Regions from separate parts of the Paenarthrobacter sp. NPDC089714 genome, predicted to be linked through region 2. Evidence: riboswitches for the same ligand, from Rfam matches in the RefSeq annotation. Region 2 holds a riboswitch; each other region holds the start of a gene.

Region 1 (7,650 bases), on a different contig from region 2:
GCGTTGCGCACCATGCGGGTTTCCTGGCGGCGCTGGACCCTGCCGGTGTTGAACGGCGGGTCCACATAGATCAGTGTGAAGGCGCCGTCCGGCAGCGTGGGGAGGAAGTCCGCGTTATCCGCGTGCACCACCAGGTTGCTGCCGTCCGGCGCCCAAACAGTTCCAGCCATCTGCCGTGTCAGGCCTCGGTGTTGGCGGGCGTGGTGCCGGACGCGTCGCCGGACACCACTTCGCCGTTGCGGCGGCGCGTGCGCGTACGGCGCGTCCGTGCGGGCTTCTCCGAGGTGCTGTCTGCTTCGTTGCCTGCCGGTGCGCTGGTGGACGTGTCGCCGTTTGAGGTACGACGGCGGCGGGTGCGGTTGCGTCCGCCCTCGCCCTTGGTTTCGGCCGACGCGGCATCGCCGGACTTGCCTTCGCCGGACTTGCCGGAGCGGCTGCGGTCCCGGCCACCTTCGCGGCCTTGGCCGCGGGAACGGGAGTTCTTCTTGCCGGTCTCGCCGAGGTCCTCCAGGACTTCAGCGTCGACGCCGGCCAGCGTCCGCTTGGCGCGGGGCAAGCGGCCCTTGGTGCCCTCGGGAATGTCCAGGTCCGTGTACAGGTGCGGCGAGGAGGAGTAGGTTTCCACCGGCTCGGGAACGTTCAGTCCCAGTGCCTTGTTGATCAATGCCCAGCGGGGTACGTCATCCCAGTCCACGAAGGTCACGGCGGTGCCCTTGTTGCCTGCGCGGCCGGTGCGGCCAACGCGGTGGAGGTAGATCTTCTCGTCTTCAACGCACTGGTAGTTGATCACGTGGGTGACGTCTTCCACGTCGATGCCACGGGCGGCAACGTCCGTTGCCACGAGGACGTCCACTTTGTTGTTGCGGAAGGCTCGCAGAGCCTGTTCGCGGGCGCCCTGTCCGAGGTCACCGTGGATGGCGGCGGCGGCGAAGCCGCGGTCCACGAGTTCCTCGGCAACCTTCGCGGCGGTGCGCTTGGTCTTGGTGAAAATGACCGTGCGGCCACGTCCCTTGGCCTGGAGGATGCGGGCTACCACCTCGGTCTTGTCCATGCTGTGCGCACGGTAGATCAGTTGGCGGATGTCCCGCTTGGTCAGGCCCTCATCGTTGGGATCCGCTGCCCGGATGTGCGTCGGCTGCGTCATGTAGCGGCGGGCCATGGCGATGACGGGGCCGGGCATCGTTGCGGAGAACAGCAGGGTCTGGCGTACTGCCGGAGTGCCGGCGATGATCGTTTCAACGTCCGGCAGGAAGCCGAGGTCCAGCATCTCGTCGGCCTCGTCCAGGACCACCATCTTGACGTTCTTCAGGCTGAGGTGGCGCTGCTTGTAGAGGTCGATCAGGCGGCCGGGGGTACCAACGACGACCTCGACGCCCTTCTGCAAGGCTTCGATCTGGGGCTCATAGGCACGGCCGCCATAGATGGTGGCGATGCGGGCGTTGCGCTTCCGGGAAGCCGTCTGGAGATCGTTGGCCACCTGGACCGCGAGTTCACGCGTCGGCACGATGACCAGGGCCTGGGGTGCGCCCGGAACTGCCAGCTTGGCGTATCCGGGATCTTCCTTGCCTTCGATCCGCTGCAGGACCGGGATGCCGAAGCCGAGGGTCTTGCCCGTACCGGTCTTTGCCTGGCCGATGATGTCGTGGCCACCCAGCGCCACAGGCAGCGTCATGGCCTGGATGGGGAAGGGGTGGGTAATCCCGGCATCGGAGAGGGACTCCACAATGTCCGCACGCACATTGAAGTCGGCGAACGATTTTTCTTCGATCTCGTGGGGCGTCTCATCCGAGGTGATCGTTTCCTCGGGTTCGATTGATTCGGTTCCGGTGGAGTCCGTCAGGACTTCATGGGTGTGCAATTCACTCACAGGGAGTTTCCTTATTCATTTGGGCATTGGCGCTGCATGCTCAACGGCGGCGGCGAAGCCGTACCGGAGCACGAACGGGCGCGCAAGCAATTCCAGTGGAAGCCGATCGCGGGCTATCTAAGTACTGGCACTGGTGACCAGCGGGCACATCTCAAGATCGCGTAGGGGCGGGCTTGTTGAGTTCAAAAATTAACTGAATCAACGACCGGGCATCCATTACTACAGGCCAAGTCTATCCTCTGGCCGCCCCAAACCCCGGATCGGCACCGTGGCGGCTTCACGCGACCAGGGCGAAACGGATTTCCCTGCTGGCAATATCGGCCTTCACCAGCCTCACCCTGACCTGGGTGCCGGACTCAAGCTCACCGTCGCAGCGGGCCGTGATGGCCGGTTCCTGGATCTGGATGGTGCCGTACGGTCCGTTGCCGTTCCCGTTCCCGTTTCCGTTGGATGGTTTGGATCCGGAGATCACCACGGCATCGAATTCTCCACCGATGTGGTTGGCCACCAGGGCAGCCTCCACCGTGTCCAGGGCCAGGCGTTCCAGCTTCCCGGCCAGTTGGTCCGAGGACGCCATGATCTCCGGGAGCGTAGGAAGTGCGTCGCGGGCCCATTGAGGGATGTCGTGACCGCCGCTCAGCGCTTCGCAGATCACCAGGACAAAGCGGTCGATCAGGCGGCGAAGCGGAGCGGTGGTGTGCGCGTACGGCGCCCCGATGGCCGATTGGATGACGTCCTCCGGGATCTCGCCATCGAAGGGCGTATACCCGGCGCCCCGGAACAGCGTCCCTGCCGAGTGCAGGATGGCCAGTTGCTTGGGATCGGAAGCATCAAGGGTCCGCAGGTACTCGCCGTAGGTGATGTCCCCGTCCCACGGTTTGCCCAGGGCTTGGGTTTGCCGCTTGAAATGCAGCAAGGAGCGCTCATCCGGCGCGGGCATGGTGCGCAGGATCCCTACCTTGCCGTCGAGCATCATGCGGGCCGCGGCCATGCCCGTCATGAGGGAGATCTGGGCGTTCCAATCCTCCACGGGAAGCGAAGGGGCAGCCACGATCCGGTACCCGCCACCACCTGTTGCCTGGACGATCTCCTGCTCAGGCATGTTGAGGCTGGCGCCACCGCGCTTGCGTTCCAGCTCCACGCGTTTCAGTCCGACCTCCTTCAGCAGTTGGAGGACAGGAAGGGCCGAGCCGGAATCGATCTGCTCCTGGGCACCTTTGTAGCTCAGCTTCGCGCGGCTCCGGACCTTGGCGCGCGCGACGGAGACGGACACGACGTCCGCTTTTGCATCGAGGTCGAAGTCCCACACGAACGCCCCGCAATCCTGCCCGGCCAGCAGGCTGCCGGCATGCTCGCTGATCACCTCCGGGTGGAGGGGAATCCGGCCGTCGGGAGCGTAGTAGGTCTGGCCGCGCTGCCTGGTTTCCGCGTCCAAGGCTCCATCGGGCACAACAAAGGAGGGGACGTCCGCAATGGCGTAAAGGACTTTGTAGCCCTCGCCTGCGCGGTCGATGAAAAGGGCCTGGTCCAAGTCCGTGGAGGTGGCGGGATCAATGGTGACAAAGGGAATGTCGAGCAAATCCCGGGTGGGGAGTTGATGGTGTTCAACGGCCGCCCGCGCCTCCGCCAACGCTTCGCCGGGGTAATCCGCGGGCAGTTCCAGCTCGGTCCTGAGCGCAGCCAAGGACTCCGCGAGCTGGTCGGAAGAATCGTCGACGTTGGGCGCTATCCGATGATGTGACACGAAAGTCAGACTAGCCCGAATTCGACGGATAGTCTTGGAACATGGGCACCTCCACAGGCCGCAACGACTCCCCGGGACAGCTCGCTGCCGGGCTGCTGGGTGCCATGGCCTACGGGGAGTTGTCCGCCTTTGGCCGGTTGTCCTCCGACTCCCGGTTGGCACCGACGCTTCGCGAACGGGCCATGCTGGCGAAGATCGCTGTTGGCGCCTTCGGAAACTATGCCGTGATCAGTGGCAGGCTCACCGAAATGGGGAACGACCCTGAGGACGCCATGCTCCCGTTCCAGGGTTCGTTCGACCATTTCCACGAGCGGACCCCGCCGGGAGACTGGTTCGAGTCGGTGACGAAGGCTTATGTCATCGACACCGTCTCGGCGGACTTTTACCGAACGGTCGCCGGGTTCCTCGATTCCGGGATCCAGCATTTCGTCCAGCAGGTTTGCTCGGCCGATCAAGCTACCGAAGCCCTGCGGATCCTGCTGCGCCGGGCCCTGCGGGATGACCCCCGGCTGGCTTCGCGGCTCTCGCTCTGGGGCCGCCGGATTGTGGGGGAGGCCCTCACCCAGGCCCAGCGGGTGGGCTTGGAGCACCCGGACCTGGGACCACTGTTGCGCGATGGACACGGATCCCGTGCCGCAGTCCATCAGCTCACCGCAGAGCTGGCCGAACGGCACGGGCGCCGCATGACGGGGCTTGGGCTGACGGCCTAGGCCGCGTCGAGCGCCGAAAGCAGCGCCCGCGCGGCCACCGTCGGGTCCTCCGCCTCGGTGATGGCGCGGACCACCACGATGCGGCTGGCACCGGCGGCAACTACTTGCTCCACATTTCCAAGGTCAACCCCACCAATGGCGAACCAGGGCAGGTCTACCCCGGCTTGTTTTACGGCCTCCGCGGCATATGTGACCAAGTCCAGCCCCACAGCAGCGCGGCCCGGTTTGGTGGGCGTCGCCCAGAGCGGGCCTACGCAGAAGTAGTCCAGGCCACCAGGTCCCTGGGAAGCGGCCACAGCCGCGTCCACCTGCTCGGGCGAGTGGGTGGAGAGGCCGATTGTTTCCTCGACCGGGAGCAGCTCCCGGGCCGCCCCCAAAGGGATGTCCTTTTGGCCGATGTGGAACACCGGAGCCCCGGAAATACGGGCAACATCGGCGCGGTCGTTGACGGCCCAAAGGCGTCCGTGGCGGCTGGCAACCTTGTTCAAGACCTCCAGCAGTTCCAGTTCTTGGGCAGCCTCGAGCGTCTTGTCGCGGAGCTGGATAATGTCCACTCCGCCCTCGAACGCGGCGTCCACAAAGTCTTCGAAGTCGTCCTGCCGCCGGCGGGCGTCGGTGCACAAATACAGGCGGGCAGTGGAAAGGAGATCAGGCTGGGTCATGCAAACCAGAGTAGTTCCTCTAAACTAGGCACGTACTGCGGGAGCCGCGACGATCGTCTTTATGACTGTCCGGCTGAGAGGGCTTCAGCGCCGACCGCTTGACCTGATCCGGCTAGTACCGGCGTAGGGAAGGGAATCCATGGCAGAAGCCATTCACGCAGACGTCGCCGTCATCGGCGGCGGCGTCATAGGACTCGGAATCGCGCATGAGGCGCGACGCCTGGGCCGTTCGGTGGTCCTCATCGATCCGGCACCGGCAAGTGGAGCAACCTTTGCCGCTGCCGGCATGCTGGCCCCCGTCAGCGAGCTCCATTACCAGGAAGAAGACCTCCTGGAACTCATGCTGGAATCGTCGCGGCGCTGGCCCGCTTTCGTGGACAGCCTCGCCGGGTCCAGGGAAGCCGCCGGATACCGCACGACGGCGACCATCGCCGTGGGTGCCGACGCCGCCGACCGCCGTGCGCTCGCGGACCTCCGGGCAGTCCAGGTGGCTGAGGGTCTCCAGGTGGAACCACTCCTGCTGCGGGACGCCCGTAGGCGGGAGCCGTTGTTGAGTCCGCAGATATCCTGCGCGTTCCACATACCGGCGGACCATCAAGTGGATCCCCGCAAGCTGGCGGCGAGACTTCTGGCCGGTTTGGCTGCCCACTGTCCCGCCGATACCAGTTGGATCGAGGGGACCGATTCCGGCTTCCACCTCCGGGAAACGGCCGTCCGCCTGCTCTGGGACGAAGGACGCGTAGCCGGCGTTGAATCCAGCAGCGGCGGGCGGGTCCTGGCCAAGGAAACAGTCCTTGCCAATGGCCTGGACGCTGCAACCGTCAACAGCCTCCCGGAGCAGCTCCATCTCCCGTTGCGGCCGGTCTACGGGGACATCCTCCGGCTCCGTGTCCCGGAATCCCTGCAGCCCCTTGTCACGTCGACCATCCGCGGAATGGTGCGGGGTGTGCCGGTCTACATCGTTCCCAGGGAGGACGGGACCGTGGTCATCGGGGCCACCCAACGCGAAGACGGATTGTCTGCCCGTTTCAACGCCGTCTCGGCAGGCGGCGTCTACCAACTCCTGCGCGATGCCCAGGTCCTTGTGCCCGCCGTCGCAGAACTGGAACTCCTCGAAGCGACAGCCCGTGCCAGGCCGGGAACTCCGGACAATGCACCGTTGCTGGGACGGGTGGCCGGTGCCGGGGGAGAGGTCCAGGGCCTCATTGTCGCCACGGGCTTCTTCCGGCACGGAGTTCTCCTGACGCCCGTGGCTGCGGCCATCGTGGGCGGTTTGATGACCGGCCCGGCCGATCCCAGGTGGTCTCGCTTCAGGCCGGACCGCTTTGCCCCGCAGGGAAGTGCACCCGCCATCCATACCTCCCCTCATACCGGACCATTCACCAAGGAATCAGCATGAACATCAAACTCAACGGAGCAGACCACGCAGTAGTGGACGGCGCCTCCGTCAGCACCCTCGTGACGTCCGTCACCGGCCGCGCACTGGACCACCGCGGACAGGCGGCCGACGGCGGCAAGCTGGGCGTCGCCGTCGCACGCAACTCGGAAGTGGTGCCGCGCAGCCAATGGGCCGCCACGGACCTCGCCGAAGGCGATGAACTGGAACTCGTTACCGCAGTCCAAGGAGGCTGAACCATGACCACAACAAGCACTGAAACCCGGATTGACCCGTTGGTCATTGACGGTGTTGAGCTTTCGTCCCGTCTCATCATGGGAACGGGAGGCGCTCCCAGCCTTGAAGGCCTCGGAGCCGCACTCCTGGCATCCGGGACGGAACTGACCACCGTGGCCATGCGGCGCTACTCTCCGGCAGAGGCCGGCTCGCTCTTCCAGCTCCTGGTGGACAACAACATCCGGGTGCTCCCCAACACTGCAGGCTGCTTTACGGCCAAGGACGCGGTGCTGACGGCCGAACTGGCCCGCGAGGCATTGGAGACCGACTGGGTCAAGCTTGAGGTCATCGCGGACGAACACACGCTCCTTCCCGACGCGGTGGAACTCGTGGAGGCCACGGAACAGTTGGTGAACCGGGGCTTCAAGGTCTTCGCGTACACCAACGACGATCCGGTGCTGGCCCTGCGCCTGGAGAACCTTGGTGCCACCGCCGTCATGCCGCTTGGCGCGCCGATCGGAACAGGCCTGGGTATCCTCAACCCGCACAACATTGAGGTCATCGTCTCCCGCGCTTCTGTTCCGGTGGTCCTGGACGCGGGCATCGGCACGGCCTCCGACGCGGCGCTTGCCATGGAGTTGGGGTGCGACGCCGTCCTCCTGGCCACCGCCGTGACCCGGGCCCAGAACCCGGCCCTGATGGGTGAGGCTTTCAAACACGCCGTCCTGTCCGGCCGGTTCGCCCGTCAGGCCGGACGGATTCCCCGGCGGGAGCATGCCCTGGCGTCCTCTGCCATGGAGGGCCGCGCAGAGTTCCTCTGACGTGGAAGCACGTGTGGCCACCGCCCAACGGCGGTGGCCACACGAGTTTAAGGAACCGGAACTTTATGGGACCGGAACGTCCGGGACTGCCTAGAGGCGCAGGGCCTTGGTCAGGGCCGTAGTATCCCGCGAGGTGCGCGTACGGCCCAGGTAGACCACGGCGCCTGCCGCGGCAGCTGTACCCAGCACGATGGGCAGCACATAGGGAATCCACGTCAGCCCAGGCTGGTAGCC
Region 2 (7,650 bases):
CGAACTCAACCGCACCAGCCTGGAGTGCGAACAGGGTGTCGTCGCCACCGCGACCCACGCCTGCACCGGGGTGGAAGTGGGTTCCACGCTGGCGAACGATGATTTCGCCTGCGGAAACTACCTGGCCACCGAAACGCTTGACGCCGAGGCGCTGTGCGTTGGAGTCACGACCGTTGCGAGTGGAGCTCGCGCCTTTTTTGTGTGCCATGTGAAATGCCTGCCTCTAAATATGTGGGGAAACTGAAAATCTGAACTGCGTAAGGAAAGTTACGCGATGCTCGTGATCTTGATCTTGGTCAGTTCCTGACGGTGACCCTGGCGCTTCTTGTAGCCGGTCTTGTTCTTGAACTTCTGGATGACGATCTTGGGACCACGGAGGTCCTCCAGGATCTCGGCCGTGACCTTCACCTTGGCCAGGTCCGCAGCAGCGGAGGTGACCTTGTCGCCGTCAACCAGGAGCAAGGCGGGCAGCTCAAGCGTGCTGCCGGCTCCACCGGGGACGCGGTTCAGCGTTACGTAGTCTCCAACGGAAACCTTTTCTTGGCGGCCGCCTGCGCGGACAATCGCGTACACCACTGGGGTACTCACTTCTCTCGACGTTTCTTACTAAATTTGCGTGCGGAACTCGAACCGGAATCAGGCCTGGTTCACGCTGTGCCTCAACGCCGTGGACTCCAGATCGAAGCCCGCGAGTCATCCCGTGAATAATTCCAGGGGGCATAACCCAAGTGTTGGCGTAAGCACCGAAGATCAAGATTACGCTAGTTCGACCCTCGGCTGCAAATGAGGCCGGGTCCGGAAGCCACCGCGTGACGCTAGTCACCAGTAGGAACGGACTTTCCCGGCACCGTGCCCATACAGCCTACAGGCTCCGGGACACTTTGCCGGGAATTCACCACTTCGACGCGCGGGCGGCCTTTACGCGTGCAACCGCGGGGCGTCAAAGAAGGCCGTCTCGTAGCGGCACGAATGGGCGAAAGCCTCCACCATGGCGGCCCGGTCGTGGCTGGAGGCGACGACCGCGGCCGCGTCCGTAAAGCCGATGGCCTTGCGGGTGGCCTCGGCAAAGTCTTCATCGGCGTAGGTCTTCAACCAGTCCGCATACGCGTGCTCCGACGGGGAACCTGCTGTGACGTAACTTGCGTGGAGCCGGTGTCCCACCTCGGCGTAGAGCCAGTAACAGGGCAGGATGGCCGCGAGCAGCACGCCGTAACTTCCAGAGGCCGACGCCGCCAGAAGGTGGTCCACGTAGGCCTTGGTGACAGGTCCGGTGTGGGTTGCGGCCTCCCGCGTGCTCAGCCAATTGCGGTGCAGTTCGGATTCGACTTCGAGGCAGAGCTGCGAGGACCTGGCCCAGAACAGCTGCTCTTCCTCGGTGGGAGCGAGGGCACCTGCCCGTGCCAGCACCCGCGAGTAGCCGTTCAGGTAAAGGGCATCCTGCGCGAGGTAATAGTTGAACTGTGGCTCGGGAAGGCTGCCCGACTCCAGCCCCTGGATGAATTCGAGGCCATGGATGGCGTCCAGCTCAGGTGCCGCTTCCTCCCACAGGCGGGCGGCGAAAGCCCCCGGGCCTTCGGCCTGCTGTGCATGGTGGAAGTGGTTGATGGGGCCACTGCCATGGCCCACCTCCAGCACATCCGCGGTGGCCAGGGCCTGCAGGAGCCAGGGTTTGACCTCCCGCAGCGACGCTTCCCAGTCTCCCGTCCGCGCCTGGACCGTAGCCAGGGCCGAGGACAACGAGCAGCCCGTTCCATGGCTGTTCTTCGTCTCCACCCGTGGCCCCGCCACCGAGACAAGGTCCTGCCGCAGCAAGCCACTGGTATTGACGAGCGCATCGGGACACTCGGCTCCCGCCAAGTGTCCGCCCTTCACCAGCACGGTGTTTCCACATTCGGCCGCGAGCCGCTTGCCTTGTTCGAGGGCAGTGGACCAATCCGTCGCTTCCGGCTCGCCCAGCAGCATGGCGAGTTCAGGAATGTTGGGGGTGATGAGGTCCGCCACCGGCAAGAGGCCGCGCAGGGCTGCTTCGGCGGATTCCCGGAGGAGGCGGTCACCACTGGTAGCTACCATCACCGGGTCAAGGACCACGACGGCGGGACGCACCTCCTCCAGCCAGCGACGCACCTCGCCAATCACCTCGGCGTCGCCCAGCATCCCGATCTTGACGGCGTCGATGGTTACATCGCTGCTGATCGCCTCAAGCTGCTGCCGCAGAAAGTCCACGGGCGGAACATGGACGGCGGTGACGCCCAAGGTGTTTTGCGCCGTGAGTGCCGTGACCACGGCCATTCCGTAGCCGCCGTGGGCGGCAATGCTCTTCAGGTCTGCCTGGATTCCAGCGCCGCCAGAGGGGTCGGAGCCCGCGATGCTAAGGACGCGCGGGGCCCGCCGGCCGGTGTTTGCCACGGCGTAGACGGCTGATTTCAACGATGAAGTCATGAGGGACATCCCTTCGCCGGTGCTAACCGGACAGGTTCAACGGGTCTGGATCTCAGCCCGGCCCAACGCCTGGCACCCCGTGTCAGTGACCAAGCCTAACGGACGAAGGGTCCGGCATTAGTTACTGCCGGACCCTTCGTCGGTTACATGACGTTGGCAATGCCTAGAGTTCCGAGGCCGGAACCCCCACGCCGAGGATAATCGGCTCAGAAGCAGCGGACTCCCTCTTGGCCTGCTCCTGCGGCGCCTTGGCTTCATGGGCCGCTCCCCCACCGGTGGACGCGGACACCTCATGGTGCTCTACCGTGGTCTCGTTGGCGGCACCCTGCGCCCGGCTGGCGCTGCGGTTCCGGCGCCCACGCCGGCCGCGGGCACGACTGGACGGATCGCTTTCCTCCGCAGGATCCTGCCGGGAGGGGACGGTTTCCGCGGGAGCAGCAACAGTGGCAGCGGGCCCAGCCTGGCTTTCGACAGCCACGGGATCCCCACCCAGGTGGGAGAAAGCCTCAGCCAACAGGTCCAGAGTCATGGCAGGCTTCTCCGAAGCGGGCTCCTCGTGGTGTTCCACGAAGGGCAGGGCAACCTCTTCACCGCCAAACCGGAGCACCGGCGTGGCACGCGGGGCGCCCTCAACGGCGCCCGAATCGGGCACCTCGTCAGAATGCTCTGCGCCAGCCCCGGTTGCGGCGGCGGCCGCGGCACGTGCTTCTTCCTCGGCCCGGTGAACCTCGTCGTCGTGCAGGTGGGCAGCGTGCGCTGCGGCGGCGATCGTGGCCAGGGCAGCCCTGGTGGCCTGGGCCTTGGCCTGCCGTGCCGGATCCACCGGCTCCGGAGCCGGCGTCGAAGGCGCAGGCGAAGCTGCGGTGTGGACCGGCGTCGAGCTCTCTGCCGGCTGTCCCCCGCCCTTGCCGCGGCGGCGCTTCCGCTCAGTCCGGCTGGAAGGCTGCTGCTGGGTTTCCGTGTGCGGCCGGTGCTGCTCGGCGGCAACAGCGTTTGCACGACGGTGCTCAACAGGTTCGTCGTGAGTCACCACGCCGCGTCCGGCACAGTGCTCGCACTGCTCACCAAAGACCTCGAGCAGGCCTGTGCCCATGCGCTTGCGCGTCATCTGCACCAGGCCAAGGGAGGTCACCTCCGCCACTTGGTGCTTGGTACGGTCCCGGCCCAGGCATTCCACCAGGCGGCGCAGCACCAGGTCCCGGTTGGATTCGAGCACCATGTCGATGAAGTCGATGACGATGATGCCACCGATATCGCGCAGGCGAAGCTGGCGGACTACTTCCTCGGCGGCCTCAAGGTTGTTCTTGGTGACGGTCTCCTCCAGGTTTCCACCGCTGCCGGTGAACTTGCCGGTGTTGACGTCCACCACAGTCATGGCCTCGGTACGGTCGATCACCAAGGATCCACCCGACGGCAGGAAGACCTTGCGTTCCAGGGCCTTGTGGATCTGCTCGTCGATGCGCCATGCCGAGAAAATGTCCTGGTCCTTGGTCCACTTCTCGAGCCGGCCCACCAGGTCCGGCGCAACATAGGTGACATAAGCCTCAATGGTGTCCCAGGCATCGTCGCCGGAAACGATGAGCTTGGAGAAGTCCTCGTTGAAGACGTCACGGACCACCTTGATGGTCAAATCGGGCTCGCCGTAAAGCAGCTCGGGTGCCAGGACCTTCGTGGAGGACGCCTGGCCCTCAATCCCCTCCCACTGGGCGCGGAGGCGGTTGATGTCGTGGGTCAGTTCCTCTTCCGAGGCCCCTTCGGCTGCCGTACGGACAATGACCCCGGCGTTCTCCGGCAAACGGTCCTTGAGGATCCGCTTGAGGCGGTTGCGCTCGACGTCGGGCAACTTGCGTGAGATGCCCGTCATGGAACCGCCGGGAACGTACACCAGGTAGCGGCCCGGAAGGGAAATCTGGCTGGTCAGGCGTGCACCCTTATGCCCGACGGGATCCTTGGTTACCTGCACAAGGACGGAATCACCCGATTTCAGGGCGTTTTCGATCCGGCGCGGCTGGCCCTCAAGGTTGACGGCATCCCAGTTCACCTCGCCGGCATAGAGGACCGCGTTGCGGCCACGTCCGATGTCAACGAACGCTGCTTCCATGGAAGGCAGCACGTTCTGTACCTTGCCCAGGTACACGTTGCCGATCAGCGAATCCTGCTGGGTCTTGGAAACGAAGTGCTCGGCAAGGACGCCGTCCTCCAGGACACCGATCTGGATCCTGTCGTCGCGCTGGCGCACGATCATCTGCCGGTCCACTGATTCGCGGCGGGCAAGGAACTCGGCCTCGGTGATGACCTGGCGACGGCGGCCCGTCTCGCGGGACTCGCGGCGGCGCTGCTTCTTGGCCTCAAGCCGCGTGGAACCCTTGACGCTGGCCACGCGGTTGGAACTTGTGGATTCCGAGATGGGCCGCGGTGCGCGGACACGGGTCACCGTGTTGGGCGGATCATCGTCCGATCCGCCGGTCAGTTCAAGGTCCTGGTCGCCACGGCGGCGGCGACGACGGCGACGCGAGGTGACGCCGTCTTCAAGGGGCTCGGCGGCCGGCGACTCGTCATCGTCCGCTTCCTCGCCGGACTCCTCGGCCCCGTTATCCTCACGGTCCGTTGCGCGGCGGCCACGGCGGCCACGGCTCCGGCGCCGGCGGCGGCTTCCCGCCTCCTCCAGCTCGCCGTCACCGGTGTCCTCAGAATCCTCAGCGGTCTCTTCAGTCTTTTCCTCGACTGCCGGACGGACCACTGTGCTAAGGTCGGGCGCCTGGAAAATCATGGACGTGATGGAAACGGGCTCCAGGAAGAGCGCCGAGGAACCGGGGGCGGCGTCTGCCTCGGATTCTGAGGACTCTGTGGGGACTTCTGCCCTGGCTTCCGGTTCGGCGGCTGCGCCGCCTGCCGGGGTGGTAGTCGGCGTTGCTTCTGCGCCGCCGGCCGGGGTGGTGGGGGGTTCCGTCGCGGCTTTCGGTTCCGTGGCCGGTTCGGCGGCTGCGCCGCCTGCCGGGATGGTGGTCGGCGTTGCTTCTGCGCCGTCTTCCGGGGTAGTGGTCGGCGTTGCTTCTGCGCCGTCTTCCGGGGTAGTGGTCGGCGTTGCTTCTGCGCCGCCTGCCTCCGTGGCGGCTTCCTGGGTGGTGGTCGGCGTTGCTTCCGCGCCGGCTTCCTCGGTGGTGGCCTTGGGTTTCGCAGTCCGACGACGGCGGACCGGCTTTTCCGGGGCGGGTTCGGCTTCTGCCTCGGGCACTGATGCTTCGGAGCCGGCTTCTGCTGCCGGCTGGTCCCCGGGTTCGGCGGCGTCGCCGAGGCCGGGGAGGGTTTCGGCCGGATCGGCCTTCTTGCGTGCGCGGCTGCGTCGGGCCGGGGCTTTGGGGGCTTCTTCAGGGGCGGCGGCGCTTCCGGCCTCAGGGGCGGCGGCTGGTTCGGCGGCGGCGTGCGGGGCTTCCTCCGCTACCGCTGCTACGGGCTTTGCCGTGGCTTTGCGCGGCGCGCGCGTGGTTCTGGCGCGGGTGGCCTTCTTGGGCACCTCCGCTGCTTCCGTAGAAGCTGCCTGATCATTAACGGCTACAACCTGGTCATTATCCATATGTGGCAACACTCCTGCCCCAGCGACGCCGCCACATCCAGCGCCCAGTGGGGCAAATATTGTCAAAACCCGCAGGCGTTGACAGAAGTCGGTAGTATTCCTTCCGGTTCGCACCATCATTGGGGTGCGGCAGCCCTGGAAGGCCAGTGTCTCAGTTCTGGAACCCGTTGTTCTGCTGCCACAACCAGGTGCCGTCCATTGTCATGGCGGGCCTACCAAGGATCGGCTGATCCAGGCATGCCCTGCTCACGCTGGCGGTCTTGGGAACAAGTCACCGGACCGGAGGACGAATGTGGATCGACTCCCGGCCATGTTCATTCTCTCATACCCCTACACATTCGAGTGGTAGGAAGGTGTGTCGATCTCCCCTTGCCCGCCGCCCGGAAGCTGGGCGCCACCTTCAGCATGCGGGGTTAGAATCCTCCCAAGAGCCCTTCCCGGCGACGCCGGGCCATCTGCCGAAAAGGATCACATCCGCGATGCCAAGCACCGCCAAGGGAAACCTGGACCACCAGACTTCCGTCCCCGTCGAGGCGCGGGACCCCCAACCGGACACGCTGCCGGCGATGGTTCGCAACCGGCCCTTTGGCTGGCTGCTGCTGGTCACCGGCGTCATTGGATGGCTGGCCTCCGGGGCACTGGTCCTGGAAAAGCTCCAGGTGCTTCAGGACCCCAACCACATCACCGCGTGCGACGTGAACCCATGGATCTCCTGCGGCACCGTCATGAAGACCTGGCAGAGTTCCCTGTTTGGTTTCCCCAACATGTTCATTGGCATCGTTGCCTTTGCCATCATCATCACCACGGCCATGGGGCTCCTCTCCGGAGCCAGGTTCGCCCGTGGTTACTGGATCGGACTGCAGGCCGGCGTAACGCTGGGCTTCGTCTTCGTCATCTGGCTGTGGTCGCAGGCCTTGTACGCAATCAACGTCCTTTGCCCGTTCTGCATGGTGGTGTGGGCTGTCATGATTCCCATGTTCGTCTGGGTGACCATCCGCAACCTGAGCACCGGAGTCATCAAGGCTCCTGCAGCGCTGGTCAAGCTCGTGGCCGATTCGGGCTGGATCATCGTCGCTTTGCTCTACGTGGCCGTCATTGCAACGATCTTCTTCGCTTTCCTCCACGTCTTCGCCGGGACCTCCGGCTACTAGGATTCAGCTGTAGAAACGCAGAAGGTCCCGTGTTCCTTTGGACACGGGACCTTCTGCGTCGTACTTCCTGGCTTTACTCGAACCAGATCTTGATTTCGCGTTCGGCAGACTCAACGGAGTCAGAGCCGTGAACGAGGTTCTGCTGGACAGCCAGGCCCCAGTCGCGGCCAAAGTCGCCACGGATGGTGCCCGGGGCTGCCGTCGTGGGATCGGTGGTGCCGGCCAGCGAACGGAACCCTTCGATCACACGGTGGCCTTCGAAGACTGCCGCCACTACGGGGCCGCTGAGCATGAACTCAACCAGCGGCTCATAGAACGGCTTGCCCACGTGCTCTTCGTAGTGCAGTTCAAGGAGTTCGCGGGTGGCGTTGACCTTCTTAAGCTCAGCCAGCGTGTAGCCCTTGGCTTCGATACGGGCCAGGATGCTGCCGCTGAGGTTGCGGGCGACGCCGTCGGGCTTGACCAGGACGAGTGTCCGTTCAATGC
Region 3 (7,650 bases), on a different contig from region 2:
GTGGAGACACAGGGTGCGTCCTCTGCACGGAAAGCCTCCCCGGCGTGGAGGATCGAAGCTTCCGTGGGCCCGTTGCCCGTTATGTCTGGGACTTGTCCCAGCGCAGCAACAGCCGGTGGATTGTCCCGTTCGGAGCCGCGGGCAAGCCGGACCATCCACACTTCTCCGACCAGTTGCCTCTGTGGTCCACCGGGGAACTGGTACCCGTGGTCACGGATTGGGAGCGGCTCGCCAAAGACGCCTGACGCTTGGCTTCGCCACGGTTTTTTGCACTACCGCATCACCTCAGTTCGCACCTGCACACACCGCATCGCATCGCATCGCATCGCATCGCACAAAAGGAAGCACATGAATACCACCACCCAGGACTTCGCCGTCCGCACCACCATCTACGCAGAAGAGCTTGAGGGCTGGGGTTCGCTCCGGATTGTTCCCGTGGTTCCTGCCGAGGACATCGACTTCATCCACGAGTGGGTTTCGCAGCCCCGCGCCAAGTTCTGGGGCATGATGGAAAAGCCGCGCGAGGAGGTCCTGGGCATCTACGAGTTCCTGGACTCCCTGGACACCCACCATGCGTTCCTGGTGGTCCTCGACGGCGAGCCGTTGGCCCTGTTCCAGACCTACGAACCCCTGCACGATCCCGTGGGCGAGGTCTACCCTGCGCGTGAAGGGGACATCGGGATGCACCTCCTGTTGGCGCCGGCCACGCGTCCCATCCCGCACTTCACGCCGCGACTGGCGACCTCGCTCATCAAGTACATGTTCTCCGTGCCAGGCAAGGACCGGATCATCGTGGAACCGGATGCCCGGAACGCAAAGGCCCTTCGCAGGTTGGAAGCGACGTGCTTCGAATTGGGACCGATCGTCCAACTGGAAGAAAAAGAAGCCCAGCTTGGGTTCCTGACCCGCGCCGGTTTCGATGAGATCCAGGCGGACAAGGCGGACAGTTAGGAGCCCGGCTAAACAAGGGAGCCGCGGGCTTGGGGCTTGCGGCTCCCTCCGTTGCCTCACGCTGCGCGCCTGGCGTGGCCTACCGCCAGACGAAACTCCACGTTCCTGCCCCCACGGCCGTCGAGACGGCGGCCGCGGCGATCACCACCCCGCCGAGCAACACCCACACATCCAGCAGCGAGTAGGTGGATTCGCGCGCCCAGGTCCGCTTGCCACCGCCGAAGCCACGGGCTTCCATGGTCACGGCCAACCTGGAGGCCCTCCGGACAGCCTGGACAAGGAGCCCAAAGCTCTGCCCGAGCGTGGCCTTCAAGCGTTGCACCGGGCTGCCCTGGGAACCGACACCACGGGCACGCCGGGCCATGCCGATGGTCTGCCACTCCTCCGCCATGAGGCCCACAAGCCGCATCGCCGCGAGGGAGCCCAGCACAAAGCGGTGCGGCAGCCTGGCCTTCTGCGCCAGCGCGTCGGCCAAGTCCGTCGGGTCGGTGCACGTCATCAGCAGGATTGCCGGCAAGGCGATCGCCAAACCGCGCAGCATGAAACCGAGCCCCAGCTGGAGGGAACCTTCGCTGATGGACCAGAGTCCGACGTCGAGCAGTACAGCGCCGCTGTCCGGCGCCACGATCGCAGTGCTCCAGCCGCCGATCGCTGCCGCGACGATGAGCGGCCAGGCCCGGACCCACAGAAGCCGCACCGTCAGCCCGGCCAGCGGGAACAGCGCGAGCTCTGCCACCAGCGCGATCGACGCCGAGACCCAGTCGATGGACAGGGCCAGCACCATGGAAATCAGGAAAACGGCCACGAACTTTGCCAAAGGGTTGGCCCGGGTCAACAGGGCATGGTTGCCGCTCAGGCTCAAGGCCTCCCTCATGACGCACCAGCTTCCTGCTTCTCAGCCTGGTTCGCCGGCGTGAGGTGCAGTTCCGCGCCGCCAAGGACAGCACTGAATTCCTCGTCGTGGGTCACCGAGACTACGGCCGTTCCTTGGTCCAACAGCTCCGACAGGAACGAGGCCAGTTCGGCCCAGGTATTGGCGTCCTGGCCGAAGGTTGGTTCATCGAGCACCAGCACTTGGGGATGTGCGGCGAGGACCGTCGCCACGGACAGCCTGCGCTTTTCACCGCCTGAAAGGGTGTAGGGATTCGCGTCCACCAAGTGCGTCAGCCGCAGCCGCTCAAGCAGTTCGTCCACGCGTTCCTCGCCGTGGCCCAGATGCCTGGGGCCGAACATGAGCTCGTCCAGGACCTTGCCCGTGACGAACTGGTGCTCCGGTTCCTGGAAAACGGTGCCGATTCGGGAGATCAACTGGTCCGCTTTCCACGCGAACGGATCGATCCCGGCGCCCTGGGAAAGTTCGACGGCGGCAGACACCTTGCCGTGCACCGGCGCCAGAAGGCCCGCCACCGTGAGCGCGAACGTGGACTTGCCCGCACCGTTCGGACCCGTGATGGTTAACGCTTGTCCGGCCCTGACCTGCGCGGTCACGCCGGCTTGGACCGGCACGGGCGGGATGCTCTTGAAGCCGCGGCGCCGGGGCTTCTCCCGGGACACAGCCAGGTCTTGTGCTGCCAGGAGCAACGGTGCCATCTCGGGGACGAAGGTCCGTGCACGGGTCCGTGGAACGTAGCCGGGAACCCACACGCCCGCATCAATGAGCATGGTGCGGGCCTCGGAAAGCACGTGGTCCGGCTGCCCGTCCAGGAGAACCCCTCCGCCGGGTTGCAGGACCACGATCCGGTCCACGAGGTCCTTCCAAACCGATACCCGGTGCTCCACCACCACCAGGGTTGCACCGGTCTTGTCCAGGCAGCGGCCAACGGCGTCGCGGACTTCCAGCACGCCGGCCGGGTCCAGGTTGGCCGTCGGCTCGTCCAGGAGGAGCAGCCCTGGCCGCATCGCCAGAATGCCGGCAAGCGCAAGGCGCTGCTTCTGCCCGCCGGAGAGTGCCGCCGTCGGGTGGTCCAGCGCCAGGCCGCCATCTGCAGCGGTACGCAACCCGACGTCGTCGAGCGCCTCATGGACGCGCGCCCAAATCTCTGCCCTCGGAACGGCGAGGTTCTCGGCACCAAACGCTGCGTCGTCGCCCACGCGGGACAGCACCACCTGCGTTTCCGGGTCCTGCTGCATCAAACCGGCGCGGCCCCGCTGTTCGCGCGGCAGTCCGCCGTCGATCAGCAGGGAGCCGGTCTCGTCCGAGTCGTCTTCCTCGTCGCCCAACACCCCGGCCAAGGCGTGCAGGAGCGTCGACTTGCCGGCTCCGGAGGGACCCAGCAGGAGCACGCGCTCCCCGGGCTCGATCCGCAGGTCCAGTCCGTGGATGGCGGGGGTGGACCGTCCGGCGTGCCGCCATCCCCAGCCCTCGGCCGAGATGGCGGCGGGCCGGCCGCTGTTTGTGGCGGCCATCAGTTGAAGACAGGCTCCGACGCAGCCTTGCGGGATGCGAAAGCGCTCAGCACGCCGGTCTTCGCCAGGCCGCGCGTGGCAACCCAGGAGAGGGCACCGGCGATGATCGCACCGGAGATTGTGCAGAATGCGATGTAGGCCAGTTTGTCGACGGCTTCGTAGGCGATGTTCCAGCCCCACGGGAGGAAGGAATCATTCAGGCCGCAGAAGAGGCCAGCGCCCGCACCCGCGAGAAGCGAGGTGGGCAGGTTGAACTTCTTGTAACGGAACGCTGCGAACACCAGCTCGGCGCCGAGGCCCTGCAGGATGCCGGAGATGAGCACCGTGGTGCCGTACTGGGAGCCCATGATGAGCTCGCCGGTAGCGGCCACGGCCTCGCAGAACAGCGCCGCACCGGGCTTGCGGATGATGAGCATGCCCAGCACCGCCGGGATCATCCAGCCGCCGGCGATCAGGCCGGTGAGCGGCGGGTAGGCCGCGTTCATGGGGATGGATACGATTGCGGCGCCCTGGGACCATGCCCAGAAAATCACGCCGCCGGCGATGGCGATCAACGCTGCCACCACAATGTCTACAACGCGCCAGTTGTTACTGGTCTTCTTCACGCTTGCCGTGGTCATTTCTTTGCCTCCTGAGGTTACAGGAGGGGAAAGTGCTCCCCGGTACCCCGGCCAGCTCACGCCGCCCTGGTCCGGACACTCTGAGAAGCTCGACTCCCTTGCGCCGGTACTAACCGGATCAGGTTCGAGGGTCTGCGGCTGTCCGCACTCTCAGCGCCCTCGCGTCTCCTGCATCGCTGCAGGTTCGACGGCGGCGCTCCCCTGTCGTTATCAATCTGCCCTTATGGGCGAGGTTCAGTTTACACCTGAAGGGGTTTACGGGGTCATGGAGCGGGTCATAAATCCGTTGCGGGGCCGCTCTCCGCCCCATTCCCCGCCCTTAGGGCGCAGACCGGGCCCCACAACGTCACCCCACCCCCATTGTTGGGTCCGCTTTGCGCCCCATTCCCCGCCCTTGGGGTCGCAGACCGGGCCGCACAACGTAGCTGAGACAATGGCAGCATGACGGAAACTCCTGGTCCAAGCCATCCTGACGCAGCCAAGCCAGTAGCCGAAGCCCGCCTTGCAGCCAGCGTGATCCTGCTCCGCGATACGTCTGCAGGGCTGGAGGCCTTTGTCCAGCATCGCGTGTCCACCATGGACTTCGCGGCGGGCATGGTGGTGTTCCCCGGAGGCCGCGTGGACGCCGCGGATTCCGAGGGCTGGGACTACTCACCCGAACTTATGGAACGGCACACCAAGGAGTGGCGACTGAGCTCTATCGCCGCAGCAGAGCCGGATTTCCCCGCGATTGGTGGCCAGGCAGGCAAGAGCTCCGGCACTGTTCTCACCGCCGCCATCCGCGAGGTCCAGGAGGAGGCCGGCCTCACGTTGGATCCGTCCGCCCTTCGGCCGTGGGCCAACTGGATCACGCCCGTGGACATGCCCAAGCGCTTCGACACCTACTTTTACGTTGCCAAGCCTGCCCCGGACGCCGCACCGCAACACCAGACCACTGAGGCGTGGCAGTCACTGTGGATGCCCGTTGACGGAATCCTGTCCGCGGAGGCTGAGGGCAAGCTGCAACTCATGCCGCCCACGTACTACCTGCTCCGGGAAATCTCCGGTTTCGACTCCGTTGATGCCATGTGGACCGCGGATCATGAGGTGGTTCCTGTGCTGGCACCACCGGGCTCCCTTGCCGCCTTCCTCAAGGAGAGGGCGAGCCGGGGCTAAGCAGGATCCGCCGGGTTGTTGAGGTTAGGCTGAAGGCATGAACTTCTTCCTCAAGCTTCTGGGCGCAGGCGTGAGCCTCGGCGCGGGTTTCCTTGGCACCAAGCTGGTCAACAAGGGATGGGAAAAAGCCACGGGCAACAAGCCGCCCAAAGGCAACGATGACATGGAGACGAGCCTCCGCTCAGCGCTGACGTTTGCCCTCATCTCGGCGTTTGTCAGCACCCTCATCCAGGTCCTGGCCAGCCGGGGTACGCAGCGCGCCATCGCCCGCTTCGCCAAGTCCCAGGACATCGTCTAAAACCAACGCGGGGATCCTTACGGCCCATGGCGGACGTCCGGATGGGCCGGAAGTGACCCCGCGTTGCCCTAGTCCTCCGAGCGCCCCTCGGCCGCACGCTGTACCACGGCTTCCAACTCGTCCTTGGTGAGCAATTCACGGTGTCCATGCTTGGTGCGGTAGGCCGAACGCCCCACCATGTGGGCCGCAACGGGTGCCGTCAGCAACTGGAAGATCCAAGCCACCAGCAGCACGGGCCACACCCACCAGGTGCGCATCTGCAGCCCGATCGCGGCAAGCATGAGGAACAAGCCCAACACCTGCGGTTTGGTGGCCGCGTGCATGCGGCTCATGAGGTCCGGGAAACGCAACAACCCGATGGCCGCACCCAGTGACATCAGGGCGCCCACCACCAGGAACACTGCCGTAACGGCGTCGATCACGAGGTCCACGCCGGTTGCATCAGGAGTCATTGGCCTGTCCCCTTCGCTCAGCCACGAACCGGGCAACGGTCACCGATCCGATAAATCCGATCACGGCCAACGCAACCAGGAGCATGAGGTTGTTCAGGTGCCGGTTGACCGCCATATCCACCGCCAGCGCAGCGCCAAGGATGGCCAGGAGTACGTCGGAAGCGAGCACGCGGTCCAGCAACGACGGCCCAACGGCGATCCGGATGATCGCCCCGGCCGCGGCGAGGCTGAGGATCACAGCCGTGACAATGAGAACCAGTTCTTTCACAGTGAGGCTCCTTCCATGCCCGGGGCTTCAGCCCGAAGGGCTGCCACTTCCTCGCGGGTGCCCATGATCCTGATCAGTCCGGCTTCGATGTCCTGTACTTCGTGCCGGATTTTCCGCACATCTTCCTCTCCGTAGATGTTGAGCGCGTGCAGGTAGAGCGTGGAGGTGGAGCGGTCCACTTCCACCACCAGCGAGCCCGGGATCAGGGAGATGACGTGGCCGGTGGCCGTCACCATGAGGTCGGCATGGCTCCGCAGCGGAACAGCGACGACGGCGCTGCGCACCTTAGGTCCCTTGACCACGGCCAGGTAGAGGACCAGGAAGCTCGCTGCCACCACTTTGCCAAGGAACATGAAGGCGAAAGGAATGGCGCGGAGGATGTTGAAGCGGCCACTCAGTTCAACGGGGGGCAAGTAGAACAGCTTGGCCACCACAATGGCGATGAGCGCGCCGAACAACAGGTTGCCGGGGCTGAAATCCCGCCACAGGGCACCCCACACAATCACCAGCCAGATCAGCAGTGGGAGTTCGGTGCGGAAGGAGATCGGTTTGCGGCTCATTTGGCACCGCCTGTCTGCACCGCGGCGGGCACCGGAGCGTTATCACCCAGGACGGAGTGGATATAGGCCGAACGGTCGAGCATGATCTCGGCTGAGCCGCCGGACAGTTGGAAAAGCGGTCCGGCGAAGACAGTCAGCGCTACACCGAAGACCACCAGTCCGGCCGTCGAACCCACCATGGTCCGGGGAAGGACACCGGCACGGCCGGGCGTCAGGAGCACCGGATCCGGGTATTCAGCGTCCTCGGGCTTGCGCCAGAAGGCCCTGTTCCACACGCGGGCGATGGCGAGCAAGGTCAGGAGGCTCGTGACCACTCCGCCCACCACCAGGATGATGGCCAGGGGCGTGCCTAGCTCGACACCTGCTTGCAGGAGGCCAAGCTTCCCGAGGAACCCGGAGAACGGCGGGATGCCTGCCAGGTTCATGGCCGGGACAAAGAACAACACGGCAAGCAGCGGCGAGAGCTTGGCCAACCCGCCCAGACGGTCGATCGAGGACGAACCTCCGCGCCGCTCAATCAACCCCGTGACCAGGAACAAACTGGTCTGGACGGTGATGTGGTGCGCCACGTAGAACACCGCGGCCCCAAGCCCCGTGATGGAGGACATCGCGAGGCCGAACACCATGTAGCCAATGTGGCTGACCAAGGTGAAGGAAAGCAGACGCTTGATGTCGCTCTGGGCCAAGGCACCGAGGATGCCCACCACCATGGTCAGCAGCGCCACGATCATCAAGGGCGTGTTCAGCGTATCCCCTGGGAACAGGAGCGTTTCAGTGCGGACCATCGCGTACACGCCCACCTTGGTGAGCAAGCCGGCGAACACCGCGGTGACCGGCGCGGGTGCGGTGGGATAGGAGTCGGGCAACCAGAAGGACAACGGGAACACGGCGGCCTTGATGCCGAAGGCCACCAGCAACATCACATGCAGGAGGTTCTGCG
Region 4 (7,650 bases), on a different contig from region 2:
TACCGGCGACGGTCGGTGTCGACGACGTCGACCCTGACCTGATCGCCACCAGCCAAAGCTGCAACCACCGTGCGCAAGGCACGGGCGGTGCGTCCCTGGCGGCCGATTACCCGGCCGAGGTCGTCCTGGTGAACGCGCACCTCGAGGGATTCCCCGCGGCGGTTGTTCTTGGCACTGACCTTGACGTCCTCAGGACTGTCAACGATCCCACGGACCAGGTGCTCGAGCGCTTCTGCCAGCAAGTTACTCAGCCTCGGTGGTCTCTGCTTCAGCCTCGGCCGGAGCCTCGGCTTCGTCCTTCTTGGCCTTCTTGGTGATGGCTTCCGGAATGATGACGGAACCCTTCTCCGGAGCCACGAAAGCTTCCTTCGGAGCCTTGGTCTTCAGGGTGCCTTCCTGGCCAGGCAGGCCCTTGAACTTCTGCCAGTCACCGGTGATCTTGAGGATCGCAGCAACCTGCTCAGTGGGCTGGGCGCCAACGGAAAGCCAGTACTGGGCACGCTCGGAGGCGACCTCGATGTACGACGGCTCTTCGGTGGGGTGGTACTTGCCGATTTCTTCAATGGCACGGCCATCGCGCTTGGCGCGGGCATCCATGACGACAATGCGGTAGTACGGTGCGCGCATCTTACCGAAGCGCTTAAGGCGAATCTTTACGGCCACTTTTGTGGTCACTCCTGTTTCTGAAACGAGGGTGAACCCGAGGTTCTGCACCCGTGGGGCGGGCCATACTAAGGGGTTCGAAGGACAAGATACGTGCACGGAGAGAGGGGCCGCACCGATCGAGTACCTGTCCATTGTGCCAGATGGGACGCGCAATTACGACTTGGCCGGTCCAGCCCGGTGTGCCGTTGCCCACACACCGGCAACGGCACAAGGTGGTGAAAGGATCAGGCAACCGACCAGACGTAGAGTCCGGCCCGGTCCGCGTTCTCCACATCCGTGGCCAGCGCGGCGAGCTGCTGGACGTAGCCACGGGATGCGGTTGCGTCGAACGGCATGTCATCCTGCTCCGCCCAGGCGGCTGCGACGTCATCCAGGACATTGCCGTCGCCCTCGCTTTCATAAGTGAGGAGTTCGGCCAGCGCGCGCACCATGGCCTCGGGGACGCCCAGGAGCGCGTCGCTGGTGACGTCCACCAACGCCAGCTCGTAATCGGCGCCGGCAGCATGCACAGCCTGCCCGGCAAGATCGCCCAGTTGTTCAACTTCGAAATCAGTGATGCCATCGATCCGGACGGCGGACCCGGCGACGTCGGCGCCGCCTTCGAGGGCCGCGGCCCGCTTAAGTGCTTCGTCGTGGGTGGCTGCAAAAATTTCGGCAAAGCCCATGGGAACTACTCTCATTCCGTCGTGCTGACAAGTCGCGGAAACGGACCCGCAGGCCCCCTTCCCGCCACTACCCAGCCTAGTGCAGCCGGCACCCGACCGGCGCGACACGCCCTTAGCGGACGGCAACCCGCAAGTGGTTCCGCCAAGGGTCTTCGAAACGCAGTTCCTTCCCGGTGTGGTGGCTCTGCAGCCCGGCGACCTTGAGGCGGTCAGCCAGGGCCTGCACGTCGTCGTCTCCAGGGACTTCGATCAACACTTCACCGAGGCCCAGGGTGTCGCGGCGCGGTCCTGCGCCGCGGCTGTTCCACACATTCATCGCCATGTGGTGGTGGTATCCGCCCGCCGAAACGAACAGCGCCTGGCCATGCCACCCGGCCGTCCGCTCGAAGCCGAGGGTGTCCACGTAGAACTTCTGCGCCGTGGCCACGTCACCCACCTGCAGGTGGACATGCCCGATCCCCGCGCCGGCCCGGGCCTGTCCGGTCACAGCCTCTTCACTCAGGTACTGCTGGAGGTAGGCCTGCGGCGGAAGCGCCACGTTATCCATCACCACGTTCTTCCCGTCCCACCGCCAGACCTCGCGGGGCTTGTCGTAGTACAGCTCGATGCCATTGCCTTCGGGATCGGTGAAATAGAAAGCTTCGCTCACCAAATGGTCCGCGCTGCCAACGAAGGCCCGCGGCTCGTACTGCGCGGCGGTCGCGATCGTGGCGGCCAAAGACGGCTGGTCTTCGAAGAGGATTGCCGTGTGGAAGAGGCCCGCCTCGCCCCGACCGGGGATCTGAAGGCCGGCAGCGGGGGCGAGGTGGACCACAGGCTTGCCCAAGCGGCCCAAATACACTCCGCCGTCCTGCTCCGCTACCACCTGGAGACGCAGGGCGCGCTGGTAGTAGTCGCTCATGACTTTCATGTCGCCGACCTTGAGCATCACCGTGCCCATGGTGAGTTCGGCAGGCAGCAGGTCCTGGGTGGATGAGGTGGTCATATGAAACTCCCGGTAATGAAGGTGGCCGCTGTTCGGCGCGTTCTACTTATCTAAATTACTTGAAGCTTCAATTTATTCCTAGCGGATGACCGCACCTCGCAGAACCACGTGGTTGAGTTCGCTGACCGTCGCCAGGTTGTGCCGGGGGTCTTCCCCGCAAACCACGACGTCGGCACTCGCGCCTTCGCTGATGGCGTCGGCTCCCAGCCACGCACGGGCGCCCCAGGCGGCAGCGTTGAGGACAGCGGACGGCGGCAGGCCGGCGTCGTGCAGTTCCTGCATTTCGTCCGCGATCCGGCCGTGGTTGATGACGCTCCCGGCGTCCGTACCCGCGTAGATGGAGACTCCTGCTTCGAAGGCCTCCAGGACGCGTTCGCGGCGCCGCTCCCACAGGGCAGTCATGTGCTGCGCATAGTCGGGGAACTTGGGCCTTGCTTGTGCGGCGATGTCCGGAAAAGTAGCGATGTTCACCAGCGTGGGGACGATCGGCACCAGCTGCTCCACCAAACGGGGCACATGCCGCGGCAAGAGACCGGTAGCGTGCTCGATGCAGTCAATGCCGGCGTCGAGCATCTGGTCCACGGTGTCTTCGGCGAAGCAGTGCGCGGTCACGCGGGCCCCTTCGTCGTGCGCGGCAGCAATGGCATCCTTGACCACGGCCGCAGGAAATGACGGGGCGAGGTCTCCAACGCCACGGTCTATCCAGTCGCCCACCAGTTTGACCCAGCCATCGCCGGCGCGGGCTTCCTTGCGCACTGTCTCCACCAGCTCATCGGGCTCCACCTCGTGGCCCAGGCCTCGAAGATAGCGGCGGCTCCGCGCGATGTGCCGCCCTGCCCGGATGAGCCGCGGGAGATCTTTGCGCTGCTGGACCCAACGGGTATCGCTGGGTGAACCGGCATCCCTGATCAGCAGCGTGCCGGCGGCGAGGTCGGTTTGCGCCTGGGCCAAGGTGGTCGCCTCATCCACCGATCCGCCCGGACCGAGGCCGATGTGGCAGTGGGCGTCCACGAAACCCGGGAGGACCCAGCCATCCAGCACGGCGTCCGGCCGGGCCGCGGGCCGGATGAACGTCAGCAGGCCATCCACGGACCATAGCCCCCGGCGCTCGTCCTCGGCTCCGAGCAGCACGGGACCGGTGAATTCGATGATGTTCGCCATGGCAAAAGCCTAGTGCTCCCCCACGAGCCACGCCCTGCCGGATGGCTTGTGACTGGGACCACCCGGGGAGCTGTGGTAGCTTCGTCTACGACCACACGGGGGCCCTTGCAGGGGCTGAGATCGGGCTGAGGCAGTCTGCGACCGTTGAACCTGTCCGGGTAATGCCGGCGAAGGAAGTGAGTAATCCTTGAGCACCACAGAAACACAGCACAGCCCTGCCCAAAACCAGTCTGCTACGGCAGAGGAGACGGTCACGCAGTCGCTGAAGTCCCATTCGCTGGCCTGGCTGGAAGATCCCCGCCACGGCATCCGCGTACCGGTCACCGAAATCGCGTTGGAACCATCGCCGAACGGCCAGGCCAACGCTCCCTTGCAGGTGTACCGCACCGCCGGGCCAGGCAGCGACCCGGTAGTGGGCCTGCGTCCTTTCCGGCAGCCCTGGATTGAAGAACGCAGGGACACGGAAAGCTACAGCGGCCGCGAACGCAACCTGCTCGACGACGGCAAGTCGGCTGTCCGCCGCGGGGCGGCCTCGGCGGAATGGAAGGGTGCCCAGCCCGTTCCCCTCCGCGCCATCGAAGGCAGGACCGTCACGCAAATGCACTATGCCAAGCAAGGCATCGTGACCCCGGAAATGCGCTTTGTGGCGCTGCGGGAAAACTGCGACGTCGAACTGGTTCGCAGCGAAGTAGCGGCCGGCCGCGCCATCATCCCGAACAACATCAACCACCCTGAGTCCGAGCCGATGATCATCGGCAAGGCGTTCCTGGTGAAGATCAACGCCAACATCGGCAATTCAGCCGTGACCAGCTCCATCGCCGAGGAAGTCGACAAGCTGCAGTGGGCCACCCAATGGGGCGCAGACACCGTCATGGACTTGTCCACCGGTGATGACATCCACACCACCCGCGAGTGGATCATCCGGAACTCCCCCGTTCCCATCGGCACCGTTCCCATCTACCAGGCGCTGGAGAAGGTCAACGGCGAAGCCAACAAACTCACCTGGGAGATCTTCCGTGACACGGTGATTGAGCAGTGCGAACAGGGCGTGGACTACATGACGATCCACGCGGGGGTCCTCCTTCGCTACGTTCCGCTGACGGCCAACCGGGTGACGGGAATCGTTTCGCGTGGCGGCTCCATCATGGCGGGCTGGTGCCTGGCCCACCACGAGGAGAACTTCCTCTACACCCACTTCGATGAGCTGTGCGAAATCTTCGCCAAATACGATGTCGCGTTCTCGCTCGGTGACGGACTGCGTCCCGGTGCCACCGCCGACGCCAACGATGCCGCGCAGTTCGCCGAGTTGGACACCTTGGCCGAACTGACCCAGCGTGCATGGGAGTACGACGTCCAGGTCATGGTGGAAGGGCCGGGGCACATCCCGTTCCACCTGGTCCGGGAGAACGTGGAACGGCAGCAGGAATTGTGCAAGGGCGCCCCGTTCTACACCCTGGGACCCCTCGTGACGGACGTCGCGCCCGGCTACGACCACATCACCTCGGCCATTGGAGCCACGGAGATTGCCCGCTACGGCACGGCCATGCTGTGCTACGTGACTCCCAAGGAACACCTGGGCCTGCCCAACAAGGACGACGTCAAGACAGGTGTGATCACGTATAAGATCGCAGCCCATGCCGCGGACCTCGCCAAGGGACATCCCGGTGCGAACGAACGCGACGACGCCCTCTCCAAGGCGCGCTTCGAATTCCGTTGGCGGGACCAGTTCGCCTTGTCCCTGGACCCGGTAACCGCGGAATCCTTCCACGACGAGACGCTTCCGGCCGAACCGGCCAAGACGGCACACTTCTGCTCCATGTGCGGACCCAAGTTCTGCTCGATGCGCATCAGCCAGGACATCCGGGATGAATACGGTTCTGCCGAAGCCCAGGCAGCGATTGCGGACATGTACAGCGGCATGCGGGAAAAGAGCCAGGAGTTCCTCGCGGCAGGAGGCAAGGTCTACCTGCCCGAGCTGCAGGTGCCTGCAGGGTCAGGACGCGCGAACTGAGCTGGCCCGCCCAACCTCGGCGATGAACTTCCGGATGATCCGGTCTCCATCCGCCGAGTCCTGGGGCCGGTGCCCTCCCGCCGCCGCGCAGCGGAGGGCACCGGTTTCCTGCAGATATGCTGCGATCTCCTCGTAGAGCGGTTCCCAACCGCCTGTGAGGACCAAGGTAGGTACTCCCGGAACGATGTGCAGTTGCGCTTCCCACGGGGGTGCCTGCAGCCGCAGCCTCTTGGCGGAACGCCTGGCCTCGGGTGTTTCCTGCCCGCCGGCCTCGGCAGAAAAGGCGCGCCGGAAGTATTCGCGTTCGTAGTCGGCGTCGTTCAGTTGGTTCCGGATCTCGAAAAGCGGTTCCATGAGGGCACGGTGTGAAGCCGTGGCGGGCAACTCCGCTGTCAAGGACAGGCACGCAGGCTCAACAAGGACCAGGGAATGCACCAGGTCCGGGCGCTCCACCGCCGCAAGCATGGCGGAGATGGCGCCTTGCTCGTGTGCCACCACGTGCCCACCGCCGGGGCTGGCCAGCGAATCAAGCAGGATTGCGACGTCGGCAGCCACATCCGATTCCTCGGGTTCCGCCACGGGGTGGAACCCGTGGCGGCGCAGGAACAGGGCGTCGTAGTCCAAGGCCATGCCATGTTGCTTCGGCCACGCCGCCGCGCCGAAACTGCCCAATCCATGGACAAAAACTACGCGCTGCTTGTGCATTGGATCAGCCTATTCCCCGGCACCGACATCCAACCGGCCGGCAGTTGGGCTGGACCTGGCTACTTGCCCAGGAACTTGTCGAAGCCCTTGGGCAGGTTCAGCGAGGACGGATCGAAGTCCGCAGCACCCTGGCCGAAAGCGGCGCCCTTCGGTGCAGAAGCCGCTGCGGCCCGCTTTGCCTCGGCATCGCGCAATTCCTGCGCGGCCTTGGCCGGGTTGCCGGAACGTGCCTTCTTCTTGGGCGCGTTCTTGCCGCCCTTGCGGCCGCCACCGGGGCCACCCAGACCTGGCATCCCGGGCATACCCGGCATGCCTCCACCCTGGGCAAGCTTCTTCATCATTTTCTGGGCCTGGCCGAACCGCTCCAACAGGCCGTTGACCTCGGACACGTGGACACCGGAACCCCGGGCAATACGGGCCCGCCGCGAACCGTTGATGATCTTGGGCGCAACGCGCTCGTGCGGAGTCATGGAACGGACAATCGCCTCGACGCGGTCGATCTCACGCTCGTCGAAGTTCTCCAACTGCTGGCGGATGTTCTGGGCGCCAGGCATCATCATGAGCATCTTCTTCATGGAGCCCATGTTGCGGATCTGCTGCATCTGGGCCAGGAAGTCGTCCAGCGTGAAGTCTTCCTGGTCGGCGAACTTCTTCGCCATCCGGGCCGCTTCGTCCTTGTCCCAGGCCTTCTCCGCCTGCTCGATCAAGGTCAGGACATCGCCCATGTCCAGGATGCGCGAGGCCATGCGGTCCGGGTGGAAGAGCTCGAAGTCGTCGAGGCCTTCACCCGTGGAGGCAAACATGACCGGCTTGCCCGTCACGGACGCAACGGAGAGCGCGGCACCGCCGCGGGCGTCGCCGTCGAGCTTGGACAGCACGATGCCGGTGAAGTTGACGCCCTCGTCGAAGGCCATGGCCGTGTTGACGGCATCCTGGCCGATCATGGCGTCGATGACGAAGAGGACCTCGTTGGGGATGATCGCCTGGCGGATCCGCTTCGCCTGGTCCATCATCTCGGCGTCGACGCCGAGCCGTCCGGCGGTGTCCACGATCACGACGTCGTGCAGCTTCTGGCGGGCTTCCGCCACGCCGGCCTGGGCAACGGCCACGGGATCCCCCGCGGGGTGCTCAAGTTCCGAGGTGGCACCGGGATGCGGCGCGAAGACCGGAACACCTGCGCGCTGGCCCACCACCTGGAGCTGGGTGACGGCGTTGGGGCGCTGCAGGTCGCAGGCCACCAGCAGGGGGCTGTGGCCCTGGGCCTTGAGCCACTTGGACAGCTTGCCCGCAAGGGTGGTCTTGCCGGCACCCTGGAGGCCGGCCAGCATGATGATGGTGGGGCCGTTCTTGGCCAGGCGGATGCGGCGTGTTTCGCCACCGAGGATCTCCACGAGCTCCTCGTTGACGATCTTCACGATCTGCTGGCTCGGGTTCAGCGCTGCCGAAACTTCGGCACC

The links. Region 2 has a riboswitch for thiamine pyrophosphate ahead of thiD (bifunctional hydroxymethylpyrimidine kinase/phosphomethylpyrimidine kinase). Riboswitches for the same ligand answer to the same signal wherever they lie in the genome.
Region 1: another riboswitch for thiamine pyrophosphate. It lies ahead of thiO (glycine oxidase ThiO); the one in region 2 lies ahead of thiD (bifunctional hydroxymethylpyrimidine kinase/phosphomethylpyrimidine kinase).
Region 3: another riboswitch for thiamine pyrophosphate. It lies ahead of ACIPY3_RS20775 (ECF transporter S component); the one in region 2 lies ahead of thiD (bifunctional hydroxymethylpyrimidine kinase/phosphomethylpyrimidine kinase).
Region 4: another riboswitch for thiamine pyrophosphate. It lies ahead of thiC (phosphomethylpyrimidine synthase ThiC); the one in region 2 lies ahead of thiD (bifunctional hydroxymethylpyrimidine kinase/phosphomethylpyrimidine kinase).

What each region holds. Positions count from the first base shown of each region.
Region 1 covers NZ_JBIVGX010000001.1:475,255-482,904, forward strand. The annotation lists gene ACIPY3_RS02200 (DNA-methyltransferase) at 1-170, opposite strand, end outside; gene ACIPY3_RS02205 (DEAD/DEAH box helicase) at 179-1,867, opposite strand; gene ACIPY3_RS02210 (RNB domain-containing ribonuclease) at 2,145-3,611, opposite strand; gene ACIPY3_RS02215 (ferritin-like fold-containing protein) at 3,653-4,321, shown strand; gene thiE (thiamine phosphate synthase) at 4,318-4,983, opposite strand; TPP riboswitch at 5,011-5,130, shown strand; gene thiO (glycine oxidase ThiO) at 5,123-6,382, shown strand; gene thiS (sulfur carrier protein ThiS) at 6,379-6,615, shown strand; gene ACIPY3_RS02235 (thiazole synthase) at 6,619-7,416, shown strand; gene ACIPY3_RS02240 (hypothetical protein) at 7,507-7,650, opposite strand, start outside.
Region 2 covers NZ_JBIVGX010000003.1:57,792-65,441, reverse strand. The annotation lists gene rpmA (50S ribosomal protein L27) at 1-208, opposite strand, end outside; gene rplU (50S ribosomal protein L21) at 268-576, opposite strand; gene thiD (bifunctional hydroxymethylpyrimidine kinase/phosphomethylpyrimidine kinase) at 919-2,439, opposite strand; TPP riboswitch at 2,431-2,529, opposite strand; gene ACIPY3_RS06935 (Rne/Rng family ribonuclease) at 2,603-6,013, opposite strand; gene ACIPY3_RS06930 (vitamin K epoxide reductase family protein) at 6,493-7,164, shown strand; gene ndk (nucleoside-diphosphate kinase) at 7,238-7,650, opposite strand, start outside.
Region 3 covers NZ_JBIVGX010000017.1:50,261-57,910, forward strand. The annotation lists gene ACIPY3_RS20755 (penicillin acylase family protein) at 1-245, shown strand, start outside; gene ACIPY3_RS20760 (GNAT family N-acetyltransferase) at 349-951, shown strand; gene ACIPY3_RS20765 (energy-coupling factor transporter transmembrane component T family protein) at 1,031-1,825, opposite strand; gene ACIPY3_RS20770 (ABC transporter ATP-binding protein) at 1,822-3,357, opposite strand; gene ACIPY3_RS20775 (ECF transporter S component) at 3,357-3,977, opposite strand; TPP riboswitch at 4,055-4,190, opposite strand; gene ACIPY3_RS20780 (NUDIX hydrolase) at 4,419-5,132, shown strand; gene ACIPY3_RS20785 (DUF4235 domain-containing protein) at 5,170-5,430, shown strand; gene mnhG (monovalent cation/H(+) antiporter subunit G) at 5,499-5,882, opposite strand; gene ACIPY3_RS20795 (monovalent cation/H+ antiporter complex subunit F) at 5,872-6,150, opposite strand; gene ACIPY3_RS20800 (Na+/H+ antiporter subunit E) at 6,147-6,710, opposite strand; gene ACIPY3_RS20805 (Na+/H+ antiporter subunit D) at 6,707-7,650, opposite strand, start outside.
Region 4 covers NZ_JBIVGX010000001.1:912,641-920,290, reverse strand. The annotation lists gene ACIPY3_RS04420 (RNA-binding protein) at 1-242, opposite strand, end outside; gene rpsP (30S ribosomal protein S16) at 244-663, opposite strand; gene ACIPY3_RS04410 (hypothetical protein) at 891-1,331, opposite strand; gene ACIPY3_RS04405 (VOC family protein) at 1,444-2,316, opposite strand; gene ACIPY3_RS04400 (amidohydrolase family protein) at 2,395-3,477, opposite strand; TPP riboswitch at 3,563-3,670, shown strand; gene thiC (phosphomethylpyrimidine synthase ThiC) at 3,665-5,488, shown strand; gene ACIPY3_RS04390 (alpha/beta fold hydrolase) at 5,471-6,193, opposite strand; gene ffh (signal recognition particle protein) at 6,253-7,650, opposite strand, start outside.